Regions from separate parts of the Streptomyces sp. NPDC093546 genome, predicted to be linked through region 3. Evidence: riboswitches for the same ligand, from Rfam matches in the RefSeq annotation. Region 3 holds a riboswitch; each other region holds the start of a gene.
The links. Region 3 has a riboswitch for cyclic di-AMP ahead of ACIRNI_RS16620 (peptidoglycan DD-metalloendopeptidase family protein). Riboswitches for the same ligand answer to the same signal wherever they lie in the genome.

Region 1 (4,871 bases), on a different contig from region 3:
CATCACGTGGGCGGTCTGCCAGGTCCGCAGGATCACCTCGCCGACGCGGCCCATCGCCTGGGAGTCGGAGGAGATGATCGAGATGGCGCCCATGTCGTGCAGGATGTCCTCGGCCGCGATGGTCGAGGGCCGGATGCGGGACTCGGCGAACGCCAGGTCCTCGGGGACGGCCGGGTTGAGGTGGTGGCAGACCATCAGCATGTCGAGGTGTTCGTCGAGCGTGTTGACGGTGTGCGGCCGGGTGGGGTTGGTGGAGCTGGGCAGGACGTACGGCTCCGAGACCACGGTGATGATGTCGGGGGCGTGACCGCCGCCCGCGCCCTCGGTGTGGTACGCGTGGATGGTGCGGCCCGCGATGGCGGCGAGGGTGTCGCCGACGAACCCGGCTTCGTTCAGCGTGTCGGTGTGGATGGCCAGTTGGGCGCCGGTCTCGTCGCAGACGCCGAGGCAGGCGTCGATGACGGCCGGGGTCGCGCCCCAGTCCTCGTGGATCTTGAACCCGAGGGCTCCGCCGCGCAGCTGGGAGTGCATCGCCTCGCGCGACATCGTGTTGCCCTTGCCGAGCAGACCGATGTTGACGGGGTACGTCTCCAGCGCCTCGAACATCCGGGCGAGGTGCCAGGGGCCGGGGGTGACGGTGGTGGCCTTGCTGCCCTCGGCGGGTCCGGTGCCGCCGCCGACGAGGGTGGTGATGCCGGAGGTGAGGGCCTGTTCGACGACGGTCGGCGAGATGAAGTGGATGTGCGCGTCGATGGCGCCCGCGGTGAGGATCTTGCCGTTGCCGGCGATGATCTCGGTCTCGGGGCCGATGACGAGGTCCGGGTGGACGCCGTCCATGGTGTCGGGGTTGCCGGCCTTGCCGATGCCGGTGATGCGGCCGTCGCGGATGCCGATGTCCGCCTTGACGATGCCCCAGTGGTCGATGACGACGGCGCCGGTGATGACGGTGTCCGGGGCGCCTTCGGCGCGGGTGGTGCGGGCCTGGCCCATGGACTCGCGGATCACCTTGCCGCCGCCGAAGACCGCCTCGTCGCCGGAGCGGCCGGGCCCGCCGGAGCGGTCCTCCTCGATCTCGACGAGCAGGTCGGTGTCGGCGAGGCGGATCCGGTCACCGGTGGTGGGGCCGAAGAGGTCGGCGTACTGGGGGCGGGCGAGCTCAGCCATCGAGGGCTCCTCCGGTCTGTCCGCGCAGGCCGGGGACGACGCGGCGGCCGGCGAGGGGGACGAGTTCGACGTCGACGGGGATGCCGGGCTCGAAGCGCACGGCGGTACCGGCGGCGATGTTGAGCCGCAGGCCGCGGGCGGCGGAGCGGTCGAACACGAGGCCCGGGTTGACCTCGGCGAAGTGGTAGTGGGATCCGACCTGGACGGGCCGGTCGGCGGCGTTGAGCACGGTGAGGCGGGTGACGGGGCGGCCTTCGTTGAGGGGCACGGGCTCGTCGGCGTAGAGGATCTCTCCGGGGATCATCGGTGGCGTTCCCCGTCAGACGATCGGCTCGTGGACGGTGACGAGCTTGGTGCCGTCGGGGAAGGTCGCCTCGACCTGGACGTCGTGGATCATCTCGGGGATGCCCTCCATGACGTCGTCGCGGCTGAGGACCTTGCGCCCGGACGCCATGAGCTCGGCGACGGTCCGGCCGTCCCTGGCCCCCTCCAGGATGTGCGCGGTGATCAGGGCGACGGCCTCGGGGTGGTTGAGCCGCACCCCGCGTGCCCTGCGCTTCTCCGCGACGTCGGCAGCGACATGAATGAGCAGGCGCTCCTGCTCGTGCGGGCTCAGTTGCACGTTTCACCTCACATGTTCCCGCCCGGCGCGACCCCGGGCAGCAGCGGGACCCTATCCGGCTTCAACACTCTGTTGACCTGCGGAAACGATTGTGAGGGAGAGATATTTCAATCTCGGGCAGAAGTTTTTCCAGGAGGTTAACTACGGCTTTGCCCGGCCATGGGATGCGGGCGGCCGCCCCGCCGGGGCAGCCGCCCTTTCGTATACGAGCCGTGGTGTCCGCCTCAGACGGCCAGGCAGTTCGCTCCCGGGACGCCCGGGACCTCCGGGGGGATGGCGAGGGAGGCGGGGTCGACGACGGCGGTCAGGTCGGTCGCGCCGGTAACGACGCAGTCGACGACGGCGGTGGGATCCGGCACCGCCGAGGCGGTGGTGGCGGTGGATCCGAGCAGTGCGATGGTTCCGAGGACGACGGCCGCGATGCGACGCATACGGATTCCCTCCTGGGGCAGAGTGACGGGTCCTGACCCGCCGGTTGGTTCGAGTCGGCCCCTGGCTACCCACCTCCGCACCCCGGGTACGCGCCCGGTCACCCGCACGAGGACGACGAAACGATCCCGCACGCGTCCGCACCCCTGGAGCGGGCCCAATCGGGCGCTCGCCGGGCGCACGGCCGCACCGCGGGAGGCACTGAGCGCGACGCGTGACCACGGGAGGGCGAGGCGCACACCCGGACGCTGGCGCGTGCGCTCCGTGTTCTCGATGGCGAATGCCGAACAGCGCGGGTGACGCTCCCTCAGGAGCCCGCCTGATGAGGGATTTCCGCGTAGCACGGATGGGCGCAGACGGGCCAACGAGCCACCCTCGTTCGGCGTACGCAAACGAGGGAATTACGCACTGCACGAGTTGCGCCGCTGCTGTACACATCTGGCGGAACATCACGCTCCGCCGCTGGTACACGGATCATCAATCGGCCGCCGCGTCGCGCCAAAACGCCCCTGTCCACTCGAATGGATCAGTCGTGAGGAGCCTCACAAACTTCCGTTTCGGCTCGGAATTTCGTCCCGTCATGGGTCAAGATCCCTTCGACGACAAGCCCCCGCCACCGCGGCGGGGCGGTCCGGGCGGACGCCGAGTCCTGCCGCCGTCCGGACGACTGGTCGACAGGAGTGGATCGGCAGGAGTGGAGGACCCAAGCAGTACGGGGCGAGCGCACCATGGCCGCCCCTTGGGGTGAAGCCGCGTCAGCGGCCGGGCAACTTCGCCAGCCCGAACCCGACAGGTCATCCTTCACAGGCGGCTGACGAAGGGTTGCGCTATGACCGCGCAGATGCATGTCCCGTCTCTGTTGTCCCGAGCCGGTGCCGTCTCGGCACTGACGCTCGCCGCCGTCGGCGGCACGATGCTGGCACCGGGCGCCGTCTCCGACGCCGAGGCCGCCACCGCGACGCTCGCCACGAAGGCGCTGAACGTCGCCGCGTCGAAGAAGGGCTCCCCGTACGCGTACGGCGCAGCGGGCCCGTCCCGCTTCGACTGCTCCGGGCTGACGCTCTACTCGTACAAGAAGGCCGGCAAGACGCTGCCCCGCACCGCGCAGCAGCAGTACAACAAGACCCGTCACCTCTCCGCGTCGCAGCGGCAGAAGGGAGACCTGGTCTTCTTCCACTCCGGTGGCCGCGTCTACCACGTGGGCCTGTACGCCGGTGACAACAAGATCTGGCACTCACCGAAGTCGGGTTCGGTGGTCAAGCTCGACCGCATCTGGTCGAAGTCGGTCTACTACGGACGCGTGCGCTGACGCGAGGCCCCAAGCCCCCGTACCGCACGGAGCGTGCACACCTGCGGTGCGGGGCCGGTCAGCCCCGGACGGGGACGGACGGGACGGACCAGGGCAGGGCGATCCACACCGTCTTGCCGCCGTCGCCGGTCGGAGTGACCGTCAGGCGGCCGCCGCGCTCGGCGGCGAGCCAGCGGATGATGACCATGCCGCGCCCGTTGTCCTGCTGGACGGCCGCGGGCAGGCGCTGCGGCCAGCGCGGGTGGCTGTCGGTGACGCCGATGCGCAGCTGCTCGTCCCGCTCCAGCCGGATGTCCACCGTGAAGGTCGGGGACTGTCCGAAGGTGTGCTGAACGGCGTTGGTCGTGAGCTCGGAGACGATCAGCCGTACCGCGTCCGCGGTGTCGGACTCGGCCGGCAGCCCCCATTCGGTAAGAACGTCCGCCACGTATCTGCGGGCTGCGGAGACCGAGGCTGGATCGCTCGGCAGAGTGACGGATGCTTCCTGATGGTCTGCCATGGCGACGCTGTCCCTTTCCCACCGGGGCCGGACTCCGACAGGGAGCGGATGTTGTGCGAGGACGGCCTCGGATTGCGCTTCGCGCCAGACTGCCACCTATGTCGCCCCAGGTGGGGCCGATCCCCCAAGATATGCATATATCTGTCGCTCGAAGCGGTGAACCCTGCTACGCGAGAGCGGTTCCGGCGGGCAGACTGGCGGGTTGGTCCAGCGTTCCGGAGGGTGGGAGGAGGGGCGGTCGTGCGGGGCACGCGACACGGTCCGGCGGTGCGACGCCGCAAGCTCGGCGAGGAGTTGAAGCGGCTGCGCCTGAGAGCGGGGCTCACCAGCCGGGACGCGGCGCGGCTCGTCGGCTGGCACCAGTCGAAGGTCAGCCGGATCGAGACGGGTGCGAGCGGGGTGACGGGCGCGGACGTGTCACGGCTGCTCGACGCCTACGGCGTACGCGAACCACGGCTGCGCACGCTGGTGGAGGCCCTGTCCGGCGCGGCGGCGGACGGCGGCGGCACGGGCTGGTGGCACGCGTACCGGGGCGTGCTGCCGCCGCAGTACCAGGACTTCATCAGCCTGGAGTCGCAGGCCTGCGGGGCCCGCACGCTGGAGACCTCGGTGGTGCCGGGCCTGTTGCAGACGCCCGACTACGCACGGGCGGTGACGCGCGCCGCGCTGGACGGGCTGCCGGCGACGGCGGTCGACTCACTGGTGGAGGTCCGGATCGCCCGCCAGGAGGTGTTGTTCGGTGATCCGCCGCTGCGTCTGGAGGCGGTACTGGACGAGGCGGTGCTGCGGCGGCAGGTGGGCGGCCCGGGGGTGATGCGGGCCCAGCTGCGGCGGTTGCGGGAGCTGGC
Region 2 (4,871 bases), on a different contig from region 3:
CGTGGCTGGTGATCTGGACCCGCCAGCGCGAGCTGCGCACCATATCCGGCGAGCTGCCCGCGTACGCGGCGGCCGGCTGGCTGTCGCCCACCGAGCCGCTCGCGCTGTCGTCGATGCGGGCGCGCGGTCTGGCCCGCGCGTACGCGGCCCGCGCCTTCGGCCCGGGGGCGGCACGGGCGGTGGGTGAGTACGAGGCGTTCGCGACGTCGCTGGCGTTCCTGCGCCACCGGGCCCGCCGGGGTGCGGCGGGCCCGGACTTCCTCGCGCGGGAGCAGGAGCTGCTGCACCACCTGTGGCAGCGCAAGGCGCTGGCGGGCCCGGCCCTGACGTACGCGGCGCGCGCGACGGGCCGGGTGTGGGTGCCGCCTCCGCACCGGGACTACGACGGCTACAACCCGTACCGGGCCTGACGCCCGCCCCGGGGCCGGACCCCGGGGCCCTGACCAGCGCTACGCGGACGCGGCCGTCAGCACGGCGAGCTCGTCCGCCGTGAGCTCCAGCTCCGCGGACGCGAGCAGCGGGGGCAGCTGCTCGACCGTGCGGGCGGAGGCGAGCGGCGCGGCGACGGTCGGCTGCGCGGCCAGCCACGCCAGCGCGACGCTCGAGACCTCGATCCCGCGCGCCCCGGCGATGGTGTCGAGCGCGGCGAGGACCTCGCGGCCCCGCTCGGTCGCGAGGTGCTTGGCGGCGCCCTCGGCCCGCGCGCTGTCGACCTGCGTGCCCGGCCGGTACTTGCCGGTGAGGAACCCGGAGGCCAGCGCCCAGTACGGCACGGCCGACAGCCCCGCCCGCTCGGCGGTGTCGCGCAGGGCGCCCTCGTAGGTGCCGCGCGAGACGAGGCTGTAGTGCGGCTGGAGCGCGACGTAGGAGGCGAGGCCCTCGCGCGCGGAGAAGTCCAGCGCCTCCTGGAGCCGCTCGGCGGAGATGTTGGAGGCGGCGACGGCCCGCACCTTGCCCTCCTTCACCAGCCGGTCCAGTGCGGGGACGAACTCCTCGACCGGGACGGCCGGGTCGTCGACGTGGGTGTAGTACAGGTCGATGTAGTCGGTCCGCAGGCGGCGCAGCGACTGCTCGGCCGCGGCCTTGATGGTGGTGGCGCCGATCCCCTTGTACTGGGGGTGGCTGCCGACCTTGGTGGCGACGATGACGTCGGACCTGTTGCCCCGGGCGGCCATCCAGTCACCGATGACCGTCTCGGACTCGCCGCCCTGGTGGCCGGGGGCCCACGACGAGTAGGTGTCGGCGGTGTCGACGAAGTTGCCGCCGGCTGCCGCGTACGCGTCGAGGGCGGCGAAGGACTGCGCGGCGTCGGCGGTCCAGCCGAAGACGTTGCCGCCGAGACCGAGGGGGAAGACGTGGAGGTCGGACGTACCCAGCCTGCGAAGGGGAAGTGAGGTCATGCGATACCTCAACACCCCGCGTGACGTGCCGTATTCCGGGCATCCGCCCATGGGGCGAAGGAACCGGTGGCCCTGGCGTCGGGGGGTGGAACGCCAGGGCCACCGGAATCTGCGGGCCGTCGGACGGTCATTCCGTCAGACGGTGGTTCAGACGGTCAGGCCGTCGGAGAGTCGGGCCGTCAGACGGTCAGGCCCTTGCCGCGGAGCCACGCCAGCGGGTCCACTCCGCCGCCGCCCGCCGTGTGGACCTCCAGGTGCAGGTGCGGCCCGGTCACGTTGCCGGTGGCGCCGACGCGCCCGATGGTCTCGCCGGTGGCGACCTTCTGCCCGGCGCCGACCGTCATCGAGGAGAGGTGGCAGTACCAGACCTCGGTGCCGTCCTCCAGCTCCAGGACGATCCGGTAGCCGTACGAGCCGGACCAGCCGGCCGACTTGACGGTGCCGCCGTGCACGGCCTTGGCCGGGGTGCCCGTGGGGGCCGCGAGGTCGAGGCCGGTGTGGTAGCCGGAGGACCACATGTTGCCGGCCTGGCCGTAGGTGGAGGTGATGGTGTACGAGGAGGTCGGCAGCGCGTAGCTGCCGGCGAGCTTGGCCAGCCGCTCGGCCTCCGCCTTGGCCGCGGCCTCCGCCTCGGCCTTCGCCGCCGCTTCGGCCTTCGCCTTCGCCTCGGCGGCCGCCTCCTTCTCGGCGGCGGTCTGCTGGGACTTGGCCAGCGCGGCCGCCTGCTCGGCGGCCTCCTTCTCGGCCGCGAGCTTCGCCGCCGCGTCCGCGGACGCCTGCTGCTGCTCGGCCTGCTGGAGGATGCGCGCCCGCAGGGCCTCGCCGGCACTCGCGCCGCTCTCGGCCCGGTCCCCGGCGGAGCCGTCGTCGGCGGCGAGGGACCCGGCGGTCAGCGGCGCGGCGGCGGTCAGCCGGGCGTCCGCGGAAGAGCCGCCGGAACCGCCGTCGGCACCGTCGTCGGAGATCAGGGAGCCGATGCCCGGCATGGACTCGGCGTCCGGAAGGCTGTCGGCTATCGCGCCGGACAGGTCGGGCAGGGATATGGAGACCGCCGGCTTGTCCTGCGCGGTGGCCATCCCTCCGGCGCCGACGGCCGCGATGACGCCCACGCCCAGGACCGTGGAACTACGGGCCAGCCCGCCGCGCTGCTTGACCACGCGGTGGCGGCCACGGACGGGACGGACGGTGTCCTCGGTGGGGTTCCACTCCTCCCACTGACCCTCCGCGGGCGCACCGGAACCGGGGCCCGGGCCGAAGGAGTCGACGAAGTGGGGTGCCGGGGAGGCGGGGGCGGCCGGGGAGGCCGATGGAGCAGACGGCGCTTCGGGGGCAGGCCTGTTGGACGCCACGGGGGCGCACTCCTTTCCTTCCTTCTCGCCTACCGGGTTAGCTGACGGGTTCGGAGCAGGAAGGTCTCCTTCAGGCCGGCGATGCGGCCCGATTCACCCCAAGGTGGTGGTTCCCCGGTTCCCTTGCGGAATTCGGCGCGCGCGCACGGTGCCGTCGCTCTTGCGTCGGCTGGGACGACCGCGCTGCGTTATCGAACGTTAATAGACGCGGGGCCGTGATTCCAAGCCGTTCCTACTGATCATTAACCACGTAGCCCCCGGCATACCGCCCCACAAACGGGCATAGGCAGCTAAGTTGACTGCCCCTCATGCCCCGTGTGCCTCACCACACTTTCTGACGGTTAGTCAAATGTTATGCGGAGGGCTCCACAGCGATCACCCTCCGTGCCCAGTCGCCCCGGATGCTCCCGCCGCCGCGGCCCGCTGCCCCTGAGGCGTGTTCACCGCCAGCAGCGCGAGGTCGTCGGTCGTCCCCCCGCCCCCCGTATGCCGCCGTACGTCCTCGACCAGGGTGTCCAGCATCTCCCCCGGCCCCGCGAAGCTCCGCCCCGCCAGCCGCTCCGCCGGGTCGTAGAAGGCGCCGCTCGCGTCCCGCGCCTCGGAGAGCCCGTCCGTGTAGAAGAGCAGCGTCGCCCCGGGCGGGAACGGCACCTCGTCCGCGCGGTCGGGCCACGGCCCCAGGTCCGCCATCCCCAGCGGCAGCGCGGGTTCGGTCGGTTCCAGCCGCTCCAGGCCCCCGTCGGCGTACAACACCAGCGGCTCCGGGTGGCCGCGGTTGACGATCCGCACCACCGCCTCGCCGCGCACCACCTCGGCCAGCACGGCGGTGGTGAAGCCCTCGAAGGCGTCGAGCCCGTCGCGCCGGGTCCCCTCCCGCGCGAGCGCCCGCTCCAGCCGCTGCGACACCCCCTCCAGCGAGCTCTCCTGCTCGGCCGCCTCCCGGAACGCACCCAGCACGACCGCCACCGCCTCGACCGCGCCCATCCCCTTCCCTCGTACGTCCCCGACCACCAGCCGCACCCCGTAGGGCGTGTCCTGCACGGCGTAGAGATCGCCCCCGATGAACGCGTCCGCCTGCGCCGCCTCGTACCGCGCCGCCACCCGCAGGCCACCGATCCGCTCGGCCGGCGTCGGCAGCACGGCGCGCTGCGCGGATTCGGCGATGCCGCGGGCGGAGGCGAGCCGCTCGCCGCTGCGCCGCACGACCCGGTTGATCATCAGCGCGAACGCCGAGACCGTGATCAGGGTGACGAGCTCCGTGATCGACGGGGCCTCGTCCAGCGTGCCGCTGTGGAGGCGCAGCCCGGCCAGTGCCAGGACGGCGGCGGTCCCGGCCACCAGGGTGATCCGTACGGTGAAGAACGGCGCGGCGACGAGCGGGGCGGCGGTGAACAGCGGCACGGCCGTGAACCGGGGCGGCGTCAGCAGGTCGAACACCACCCCGCCGACGATCATCAGTACGGGCGCCACCCGGAGGAAGCGGCGCACCTTCGCGCGTCGCGCGCTCCGACCCCAGGCCCTGTCGCCGTTGTCACCCACGGTTACGGACGGTAGGCGGGCCCCGCGCACACCGTCCGGAGCCGCGCCGCAGGATGCCCCGCCATCGGCCGACCGGGCGACCGGGCGACCACCCAGGACATGCAGCACACGCACGACATGACGACGAAGACCCGGTGCCTTGGGGCACCGGGTCTTCGTCGTCATCAGTAGCGGGGACAGGATTTGAACCTGCGACCTCTGGGTTATGAGCCCAGCGAGCTACCGAGCTGCTCCACCCCGCGTCGGTAAACACCACCCTACGCCATGCGGAGCAAGATCAACACCAATTACTCGCCCGGCACCTTCGCCGTGCTGAGGGCAATGCGGTTCCAGGTGTTGATGGTGAAGATCAGCGCGAGCAGCTGCCCGAGCTCGCCCTCCTCGAACTGGGCGGCGGCGCGCGCGTACACCTCGTCCGGCACGCCCTCCGCCGCGACCAGCGTGACGGCCTCGGTCAGCGCGAGCGCGGCCCGCTCCCGCTCGGTGAAGAAGCGCGCCGCGTCGCGCCAGACGGCGACCATGTGCAGCCGCTCCTCGCTCTCCCCGGCCTTGCGCGCGTCGGTGGTGTGCATGTGCAGGCAGT
Region 3 (4,871 bases):
CTCCCCGACACCCCGATCGCGCTCGGCGACCTGGACGCCCTGGAGCGGGAGCTGAAGCGGGGCGACGTGGCCGCCCTCATCGTCGAGCCCGTCCAGGGCAAGGGCGTGCACGAGGCGCCGCCCGGCTTCCTGCGCGCCGCCCAGGAGCTCCTGCACCGGCACAAGGCGCTGCTCATCGCCGACGAGGTGCAGACCGGCCTCGGCCGGACCGGCGACTTCTACGCGTACCAGCACGAGGACGGCGTCGAGCCGGACCTGCTGTGCGTGGCCAAGTCGCTGTCCGGCGGCTACGTGCCGGTGGGCGCCACCCTCGGCAAGGACTGGATCTTCAAGAAGGTGTTCTCGTCGATGGACCGGGTGGTCGTCCACTCGGCCAGCTTCGGATCGAACGCCCAGGCCATGGCGGCCGGCCTCGCCGTCCTCTCCGTACTGGAGAACGAGGAGGTCGTGGCCAACGCACGGCTCACCGGCGAGCTGCTGAAGACCCGCCTCGCGGCGCTCGTGGACCGTTACGAGCTGCTGCACGACGTACGCGGCCGGGGCCTGATGATCGGGCTGGAGTTCGGCCGCCCGTCCTCGCTGGGCCTGCGCAGCCGCTGGACGATGCTCCAGGCGGCCCGCAAGGGACTGTTCGCCCAGATGGTCGTCGTCCCGCTGCTCCAGCGCCACCGGATCCTCACGCAGGTCTCCGGGGACCGCCTGGAAGTGATCAAGCTGATTCCGCCGCTGATCATCGGCGAGCGCGAGGTGGACCGGTTCATGGCCGCCTTCACGGCCGTCATGGACGAGGCCCACGCGGGCGGCGGCCTGATGTGGGACTTCGGCAAGACGCTGATGAAGCAGGCGGTCGCCAACCGCTGATCTTTTTGCCTCAGAGGCAAGAAAATTGCCTCCCAGGCCCATTCCTGGCGCAATGGGGGCATGACCACCCCTGCCGGCCCACCGGAACCGGAAGCGCTGCCGGACGTCGCGCCCCGGCTGCGCGAGCTGCGCCGCCGCCGCGGCCTCACGCTCGAGTCCGCGGCCCGGCGCGCCGGCCTGTCACCCGCGCACCTCTCCCGCCTCGAGACCGGACGGCGCCAGCCGTCCCTGCCCATGCTCCTGGGCCTGGCCCGTGTCTACGGTACGACGGTGTCCGAGCTGCTCGGCGAGGTCCCACCGGAGCGCGAGCCGATCGTCCGCGCCGGGCGCGCCGAGCCCGTGGAGGCGGACGGCTGGACGTACCACCAGGCCGGTGGCGCGGGGCGCGCCCTGCAGGCGCTGCGGGTGGAGGTGCCGTACGCCGCGGGCCAGAGCGATCTCGTACGCGTCCACCCGGGCGAGGAGTGGCTCTACGTCCTCACCGGCCGGGTGCGGCTCGTGCTCGGTGACGTGGTCCATGTCCTGGACCCCGGCGACAGCGCGCATTTCGACTCGCTGACCCCGCACCGCATCGCCGCGGCCGGGCGCCGCGGGGCCGAGCTGCTCTTCGTCCACACGCTCCTGCAGAGCGCCGCGGCCGACCTGTGCCTCGGCGGCCCCGGCACCCACCGCTGACGTCCCCGAGAGGGAGGACCCCATGTCCTACGAAGTGAAGTTCCCGCGCGGGCTCGTCGTCCGGCTCTTCGCCTACCTGGTGGCCGGCCACCTCTTCGCGGCGTTCCTGTACCTGCTCTTCGCGCTGGGCGCCGGCTGACGAGCCCGGCTCGGGCCCCGGGGCTCAGCCCGCGTCGAGGAGCCGCTCGCGCAGCTGCTCCCGCGTCTCGGGCGCCAGCTTCAGACCCTCCGAGAGGTACCGGTCGGTCGTGCCCCAGGTCTCCTCGATGGTCGCGAAGGCCGCCGCCAGGTACTCCAGGCGCGCGTCGAAGAGCGGGCTGAGCAGCTCCATCACCTCGGGCGACATACCGGCCGGGGAGCTGTCGCTGCGGTGCACCTTGTAGCGGCGGTGCGGGTCGTTGGACTTGAGGTAGTCCGCCTCGATGGCCTCCCGCTCGACGCCGACCGCCAGGAGCGTCACCGCGATCGACAGCCCTGCCCGGTCCTTGCCCGCCGCGCAGTGCATGAGCGCCGGGACGCTGTCCTCGGCGAGGGCGTGCACCACCCGGCTGTGCTCCGCCGTGCGCTCCTTGATGATCGTGCGGTACGACGCCGACATCCGTGCCGCCGCCTGGCCGTCCGCGAGGATCTGGCGCAGCTGGTCGAGGTCGCCGTCGCGGACCATCCGCCAGAACTCGGCGCCGTCGGCCGGGTCGGTGAGCGGGATGTTCACGTTCCGCACGCCGGGGAGCTCGATGTCGGGGCCTTCGAGCTTCTGGTCGGCGGCGTTGCGGAAGTCGAAGATCGTGTGCAGCCCGAGGGAGCCGAGGAACGCCGCGTCCTCCCCGGTGGCGTGCGCGAGGTGGCCGCTGCGGTAGAGCCGCCCGTGCCGGATGCGCAGCCCGTCCACCGTCGGCAGCCCGCCCACGTCCCGGAAATTGCGCACACCGGACAGTTCGGGCTCGCTCGACGGGGCCTGCGGCACCTGCTGCGTCACGGGGACTCCTCCGCGTCTGACGTCGGCGCCGGCCGCCGACGATGTCGCGATCCGACGATACGACATTGGGTTCCCGGGGCAATCATCCGCACGGGTGCTCGGTCCGTCCTCCTGTCCGCCCTCTCGACGGCTGCGGCGGCTCGTAGGCGTATGGCGCTTCTGTCCGTATTGGGGTGTTCGGCATAACGTGCCCCGATAGAACGGGAGATGGGCATCGGCGCGTGAGCAGCGTCATAAAAGTGACCGTCCGTGGCCGGGCCCCTTCCGCAATTCCCCTGCACTCACCGGGAATTCATGATCCGTAATCCACGGAGGGTGACCGGTAATCCGCAGCGGTGCGGTGCAAAGGAATGCACACGGGAAAGCGGCGGCTTGTTCGCGCCGACCCGACTGTCCTACGGTCACCGCAATCCGGCCGGACCGCCGAATCCTGCCGCCGGCCCGGAATTCAGCACCCACCCACGTGTGGCAGGAGCGGGGGACCCAAGGTAAGTCCGCCGATCCCGGAATTCCGGGACCGGCTCGGGGTTAAGTCGCGTCACCACGCGGCCGGGCATCTCCAGCCCGAACCCGACAGCTCACCTCGCAGGCGCCGGAGAGGAATTCGCCATGCCCGCCAAGGGTAAGCACCGCCGTCCCAAGTCCAGCACGCTCACGCGTGGTTTCGTCGCCGCCGGTACCGGTGGCGCGGCCCTCGCCCTTCCGCTGCTCGGCGCCACCGGTGCCCACGCCGCGGAGCAGAGCGCCGCGCCGGCGACCGCTCCGCAGCAGGTGGTCGCCGCCGCGCAGACCGCCGCCAAGCCCGCGCCCCGTACGTACACCGTGGTCGCCGGCGACTACCTCGCCAAGATCGCCCACAACAAGAACGTCAAGGGCGGCTGGCAGAAGCTGTACAAGGACAACCGCGAGGTCATCGGTGAGGACCCGTCGCTGATCCTCCCGGGCATGGAGCTCACCCTCGGCGCCAAGGCCGCCCCGGCCAAGGCCAAGGCCAAGCCGAAGGCGGACGAGGACCGCGGCGAGGCCCGCGCCTCCCGCTCCGCCGCCAAGGCCGAGGCCCCGGCGGTCAAGGCAGCCCCGGCGCAGTCCGCCCCGAAGAGCACCGGCTCCGGCTTCACGGCCCCGGTCGACTCCTCGATCACCACCCCGTACCGCGCCTCCGGCTCCATGTGGTCCTCCGGCTACCACACCGGTGTCGACTTCGCGGCCTCCTCCGGCACCAGCGTCAAGGCCGTCGGCCCCGGCACCGTGGTCTCGGCCGGCTGGAGCGGCTCGTACGGCAACGAGGTCGTCATCAAGCACACCGACGGCACGTACTCGCAGTACGCCCACCTCTCCCAGCTCTCCGTCTCCTCCGGCCAGAGCGTGAGCGGCGGCCAGCAGATCGGCCTCTCCGGGTCCACCGGCAACTCCACCGGCCCGCACCTGCACTTCGAGATCCGCACCAGCCCCAGCTACGGCTCGGACATCGACCCGCTGGCGTACCTGCGCCAGCACGGCGTCTCGATCTGACGCACCGTCGACGCACCGTCGGCCACCCCCTCTGTCCGGCACCGTGCTCCACGGTGCCGGGCAGCGGCGTATTCCGGCTTGGACGAATCTTGACCGGTGGCATATCTCACGCTACGTCAACCCCTCCTTACGGTCGCGTAGGTCACAGGGAAGGAGGCAGGATGTGCTCCCGTGGCAGACGATTCGACCTTCAGAGACAGTGACGTATTCGGGTCGTACGTGGCGATCGGTGACAGCTTCACCGAGGGCGTCGGAGACCCCGGACCCGACGGCACGTTCGTCGGCTGGGCCGACCGCCTGGCGGTGCTCCTCGCCGACCGGCTGCCCGAGCCGGACGACTTCCGGTACGCGAACCTCGCCGTACGCGGACGGCTCCTCGACCAGATCGTCGAGGAGCAGCTCCCGCGGGCGAAGGAGCTCGCCCCCGACCTGGTGACCTTCTGCGCGGGCGGCAACGACATCATCCGGCCCGGCAGCGACCCCGACGACGTCGCCGAACGCTTCGAGCGGGCCGTCGCCGACCTGACCTCGGTGGTCGGCACCGTGCTGGTGACGACCGGCTTCGACACCCGCGGCGTGCCGGTGCTGCGCCACCTGCGCGGCAAGATCGCCACGTACAACGGCCATGTGCGCGCCGTCGCCGACCGCTACGGCTGCCCCGTGCTGGACCTCTGGTCCCTCAAGACCGTCCAGGACAGGCGGGCTTGGGACGCGGACCGGCTCCATCTGTCCGCCGAGGGCCACACCCGCGTCGCCCTCCGCGCCGGCCAGGTCTTGGGCGTGGAGGTCCCCGCCGACCCGGACCAGCCGTGGCCGCCCCTGCCGCCGCGCGGCCCGCTCGAGGTGC
Region 4 (4,871 bases), on a different contig from region 3:
GCAGGGCCTCGGAGAAGGACTCCGCGCCGATCGGCGCGATCATGAACTCCTGGATGTCCACGTTGGAGTCGGCGTGCGAGCCGCCGTTCAGGATGTTCATCATCGGAACGGGCAGCAGGTGCGCGTTCGGGCCGCCCAGGTAGCGGAAGAGCGGCAGGTCGGACGCCTCGGAGGCGGCGTGCGCGACGGCGAGGGAGACGCCGAGGATGGCGTTGGCGCCGAGCGACGACTTGTCGGGCGTGGCGTCCAGGTCGAACATCGCCTGGTCGATCAGCCGCTGCTCCGTGGCGTCGTAGCCGACGAGCTCCGGGCCGATCTGCTCGATGACGGCGAGGACGGCCTTCTCGACACCCTTGCCGAGGTAGCGGTCCTTGTCACCGTCGCGGAGCTCGAGGGCCTCGAACGCACCGGTGGAGGCACCGGACGGGACGGCAGCACGGCCGGTGCTGCCGTCGTCGAGGCCGACCTCGACCTCGACCGTGGGGTTGCCTCGGGAGTCCAGGATTTCCCGGGCTACGACGACGTCGATGGACGGCACGAGCATCTCCTTCTGGGATGTGACGCAATGTGTGACGCGAGCGGTGCAGGGTGCAGGGTCTCTTTGGCCTTGCGCCGTGCGACAAGAGCCTATCCGGCCGGGGGGCCGGGGCCAGCCGACGCCCGCCTCGTGGGACGAAAAACGACCCGAGGGCCCTGTTTACGGGGCAAAAGCCCACAATGTTTACCCGCCGGTAACCGCGAAGGCCCCGGCCCGCCGCCGCAGGGGCGACTCGGGCCGGGGCCGTCGGGGGGTCAGCTCAGGTGGAGCTGCTGGCCCGGGTAGATGAGGTCGGCGTCCTCGACGATGTCCTTGTTCAGCTCGAAGAGCTTCTGCCAGCCGCCTTCGACGTTCTCCGCCTCGGCGATGGTGCTGAGGGTGTCGCCGGCCTTCACCTTGTACTCGCCGTCGCCCTTGGCGACCTTCTTGCCGGTCGGGGTGGTGACGGTCTTCTTCGCCTCGGCCTTGGGCGCGGCCTTGGGGGCCTCCGCGGCCTTGGGCGCGGCCTTCGGCGCGGTGCGCTGCTCGCTGCGGGTGGTGGGCTGCTCGGCCGTGCGCTCGGCGGCGCCGCCGTCGTACGCGGCGTTGGACAGGCCCACGCCGCACACCGGCCACGCGCCCTTGCCCTGGCCGTCCAGGACCTTCTCGGCGATCTCTATCTGCTGCGCCTTGCTGGCCTGGTCGGCGGTGGCGGCGTACGCGGTGCCGCCGTACGCGGCCCAGGTGGAGGCCGAGAACTGCAGGCCACCGTAGTAGCCGTTACCGGTGTTGATGGACCAGTTGCCGCCGGACTCGCACTGGGCGACCTTGTCCCACTCGGCGGAGGTGGCCGCCGAGGCGGAGGTGGCGCCCATCAGCGGGGCGGCCACGGCGACGCCGGTGATGCCGGCGAACGCGGCGAAACGGACCGCCTTGGAGGGGCGACGGTGCTTGGCCTTGCCGGAAACCTTGCTGGAAAACAGCATGGAGATTCTCCTCACCGACGCCTGCGAGGTGAGCTGTCGGGTTAGGGCTGATGAGCTGCCCCGCCGCGCGACTCGCGCGGCCTCACCCCAAGCCGGCTCACGGACCGTCCTTCGACGGCCGGGGGTCGGCACCTACCTTGGGTCCCCCGCTCCTGCCTTCGGCGCATGACGCGACGACTGTTCCCTTGCGTCCGGCGGCAGGATTCGGCGTACCGGTCGAAGGGGCCCGCGATGGCGAGCGATAAAGACCGTAATCACAGAGCCCGGTGAAGTTCAAAGACGGACATCCGGGTCAATCCGCCCCTACCGCCCTGCGCTTGACGGACGTTTGCGCAGGTGAGGGGCGGATCGGACACATCGTGCGTTCGTGAGGCGCCAGTTGGCACAAAGAGACCCATGTCTCACTGGCGCAGATCCGGACATAGGGGCACCAATACCCCCCGCCAACTAGCGCTGCGCGGGGGCCAGATCGAGGCTTTGGCCGGGGAGGATGAGGTCCGGATCGGCGCCCACGGTCTGGCGGTTGGCGTCGTAGAGGGCGGTCCAGCCGCCTTCGAGGTCCTTCGCCGCGGCGATGGCGGAGAGGCTGTCGCCGGGACGGACGGTGTAGGTGCCCGGCTGGGCGTCCGCCAGGTCGCGTGTCGCGCCGTCACCTCGGGAGGTGCGGCCGTCCGTTTCGCGCCCACTGACCGAATTGTCGGTACTCGTAGGGTTCCCGGCTTCCGGCGCGGCCGGATCGGTCGCCGTCGGGTCCGTCGCCGCCGGGGACTCCGCGGAGGGCTCCGCCGGGTCGGGCGCGCCGCGGTGCTTGCCCTTGCCGGGGACGGGCGGGGCGGCCGGGGCCGCCGTCTCCGGTGCGGCTCCCGGCGTGGTGGGAGCGGCAGGCTCGGCCGGCTCGGTCGGCAGGAGGCTCTCGACCGGGTCGGCGGGGGCCACCGGCTCGGTGGGCTCCACCGGCTGGCCGGCGTCGGCCGGAGCGGACGCGTCGGGAGCGGCGTCCGGGGTGGCCTCGGGCGTCGCGGTGCCGGAGGACGCGCCGGGCGTGGCACCGGGCTCGGCGTCCGGCTTCGCGCCGGTGGCGCCGCCCAGGCCCACGATGGGGGCGCAGGTCTCCCAGGCCTTGACGCCCGTCGCGGCGTAGACCTGCTCCGCGACGGCTATCTGCTGCGCGCGGCTGGCGAGGTCGGGGCGCAGGGCGTACTGCTTGCCGCCGTACGCGTCCCAGGTCTCCTGCGAGAGCTGGAGTCCGCCGTAGAAGCCGTTGCCCATGTCGGCGCTCCACGCGCCGCCGGACTCGCACTCGGCGACCCGGTCCCACGTGTGGGCGTCGACGGCCGACGCGGAGCCGGCGCCGAGCAGCGGAAGGGCGATGGCGGATCCGGTCACCCCTGCCGCGACAACGATGGCGGGGGCCTGACGGGGTCGACGGTGCCTGCCGTTCCCGGAGCGCATGCGGTGTGCCTTTCGCGTGACTGCTGAGGTGACGGTGAACGTAGCGGCATTCGAACGCTAGTCACAAGTCGATGCAGGGGAGATTACGCGAAGATCACATTACTGACGGATCGTCATGCTCGGTGGCCCGCTGGAACCCTCCCCAAAGGGGGTGAACTCAACCGGGAGCGTGCGCAGTCCACGCATAATGAGCCCCCCGCGCCACCGCAAATCCGCAGGATCCACCGCGAGTCGGAGGTCCGGCAACCGGGTCAGCAGCGTCGCCAGCGCGGTCTGCCCTTCGAGGCGGGCGAGCGGCGCGCCGAGGCAGTAGTGGATGCCGTGCCCGTACCCCAGGTGCTGGTTGTCGCGCCGCGCCAGGTCCAGGGTGTCGGGCTCCACGAACCGCTCCGGGTCCCGGTCGGCGGCCGCGAGCACCACCAGCACCGGATCGCCCGCCGCGATGCGCTCCCCGCCGATGGTGAGCTCCTCCGTGGCGAACCGCCACGTGGCGAGCTCCACGGGCCCGTCGTACCGCAGCAGTTCCTCGACCCCGGTCTCCAGCAGCCCGTGCTCACCGGCGGCGAGGGACTCCTGGAGCCTGGCGCGCTCGCCGGGGTTGCGCAGCAGGGCGTACACGCCGTTGCCGATGAGGTTGACCGTGGTCTCGAACCCGGCGAAGAGGAGGATGAAGGCCATCGCCGCGGCTTCGTTCTCGGTGAGGTGCTCGCCGTGGTCGCTCGCCCGGATCAGCCCGGAGATGAGGTCGTCCCCGAGGTCCTCGCGCTTGCGGTGGATCAGCTCGGCCAGATAGCCCCGCATCTTCTTCACCGACCGCGCGACCCCGCCGCGCGGCCCGCCGCCGTGCCGGATCATCATCCCGGCCCAGTCCCGGAAGTCGTCCTGGTCCTCGGGCGGGACGCCGAGCATGTCGCAAATCGCGTAAATGGGGAGCGGGAACGCGAACTCGTGAATGAGGTCGGCGCTCCCTTTTGTAGCGAAGTTGTCGATCAACCGGTCCGTCAGCTCCTGCACCCGCGGCGCGAACTCCGCCACCCGGCGCGGCGTGAACGCCTTCGAGACGAGCCTGCGCAGCCGCGTGTGGTCCGGCGGGTCGATGTTGAGCAGGTGCGTCATCAGCTCCGCCTTCCGCTCCCCCGGAATGCCGGTCTTGCCCTTGGCGTGCGCGGGCTCGTCATGATGCGCCGGGTTCTTGCTGAGCCGCTGATCGGCGAGCGCCTGCCGCGCGTCCGCGTACCGGGTGACGAGCCACGCCTCGACCCCGCTGGGCAGCTTGGTGCGGTGCACGGGGGCGTGCTCGCGGAGCCAGGCGTAGGCGGGGTACGGGTCGGTGGCGAACTCCCAGGTGAAGAGCTCGGGGGCAGGGTTCGCGTGGTTCGGGGCGTTCACCCCTCGACGGTATCCGCCCCGTCCGCCTCGGCGGCGAGGGCCTTCTTGGCCACGGGGTGACCGGCTTCGGCGGCTTTACGCATCCATGCGCGTGCCTCGTCCAGCTTGCCCTCCTTGGCGCGGAGCCACGCGAGGCGGAAGGCACCGTAGGAGTCGCCGAGAGTTAAGCCGTGCAGGTACCAGAAGCCGGCGTCGCGCGTGTGGCCGCGCTCTTCGAGGAGCACGCCGAGATGGACGGCGTCCAGTCCGTGGTCAGCGGCACGGCTCCGGAGGTACTCCTCCGCGACGCGCTCGGATCGCCCCCCGCCTTCAAGCATCGCCAGTCTCTGGGTGTCCCCGGCGTCGACAGCCCGGCGGAAGAGGAGCCTGGCGAGGAGTTCCTCACCCCGGTAGCGGTGCAGGACGCCGAGGCGGCCGGCGACTCCCTCGTCGCCCCGGTCGAGCGCCGCCAGGTAGAGGTTGAAGGCCTTGTCGTCCTCGCCCATGCCCACGTACAGGTCAGCGAGCCGGTGCGCCGCCTCGGGATC

Region 1: another riboswitch for cyclic di-AMP. It lies ahead of ACIRNI_RS24560 (C40 family peptidase); the one in region 3 lies ahead of ACIRNI_RS16620 (peptidoglycan DD-metalloendopeptidase family protein).
Region 2: another riboswitch for cyclic di-AMP. It lies ahead of ACIRNI_RS03105 (M23 family metallopeptidase); the one in region 3 lies ahead of ACIRNI_RS16620 (peptidoglycan DD-metalloendopeptidase family protein).
Region 4: another riboswitch for cyclic di-AMP. It lies ahead of ACIRNI_RS23380 (transglycosylase family protein); the one in region 3 lies ahead of ACIRNI_RS16620 (peptidoglycan DD-metalloendopeptidase family protein).

The regions. Positions count from the first base shown of each region.
Region 1 is NZ_JBIWJG010000012.1:115,226-120,096, forward strand. Features, by position in the region: gene ACIRNI_RS24540 (urease subunit alpha) at 1-1,164, opposite strand, end outside; gene ACIRNI_RS24545 (urease subunit beta) at 1,157-1,468, opposite strand; gene ACIRNI_RS24550 (urease subunit gamma) at 1,484-1,786, opposite strand; gene ACIRNI_RS24555 (hypothetical protein) at 2,011-2,217, opposite strand; cyclic di-AMP (ydaO/yuaA leader) riboswitch at 2,846-3,040, shown strand; gene ACIRNI_RS24560 (C40 family peptidase) at 3,045-3,524, shown strand; gene ACIRNI_RS24565 (ATP-binding protein) at 3,583-4,023, opposite strand; gene ACIRNI_RS24570 (helix-turn-helix domain-containing protein) at 4,264-4,871, shown strand, end outside.
Region 2 is NZ_JBIWJG010000002.1:16,272-21,142, forward strand. Features, by position in the region: gene ACIRNI_RS03095 (PrsW family intramembrane metalloprotease) at 1-410, shown strand, start outside; gene ACIRNI_RS03100 (aldo/keto reductase) at 450-1,400, opposite strand; gene ACIRNI_RS03105 (M23 family metallopeptidase) at 1,580-2,749, opposite strand; cyclic di-AMP (ydaO/yuaA leader) riboswitch at 2,761-2,897, opposite strand; gene ACIRNI_RS03110 (PP2C family protein-serine/threonine phosphatase) at 3,125-4,288, opposite strand; tRNA gene ACIRNI_RS03115 (tRNA-Met) at 4,457-4,530, opposite strand; partial or broken gene ACIRNI_RS03120 (carboxymuconolactone decarboxylase family protein) at 4,576-4,871, opposite strand, start outside.
Region 3 is NZ_JBIWJG010000006.1:361,061-365,931, forward strand. Features, by position in the region: gene ACIRNI_RS16600 (aspartate aminotransferase family protein) at 1-861, shown strand, start outside; gene ACIRNI_RS16605 (helix-turn-helix domain-containing protein) at 922-1,536, shown strand; gene ACIRNI_RS16610 (DUF6126 family protein) at 1,559-1,675, shown strand; gene ACIRNI_RS16615 (tyrosine-protein phosphatase) at 1,700-2,512, opposite strand; cyclic di-AMP (ydaO/yuaA leader) riboswitch at 2,959-3,117, shown strand; gene ACIRNI_RS16620 (peptidoglycan DD-metalloendopeptidase family protein) at 3,122-4,024, shown strand; gene ACIRNI_RS16625 (SGNH/GDSL hydrolase family protein) at 4,196-4,871, shown strand, end outside.
Region 4 is NZ_JBIWJG010000011.1:99,196-104,066, forward strand. Features, by position in the region: gene eno (phosphopyruvate hydratase) at 1-538, opposite strand, end outside; gene ACIRNI_RS23380 (transglycosylase family protein) at 793-1,503, opposite strand; cyclic di-AMP (ydaO/yuaA leader) riboswitch at 1,507-1,677, opposite strand; gene ACIRNI_RS23385 (transglycosylase family protein) at 1,951-2,889, opposite strand; gene ACIRNI_RS23390 (cytochrome P450) at 3,055-4,344, opposite strand; gene ACIRNI_RS23395 (hypothetical protein) at 4,341-4,871, opposite strand, start outside.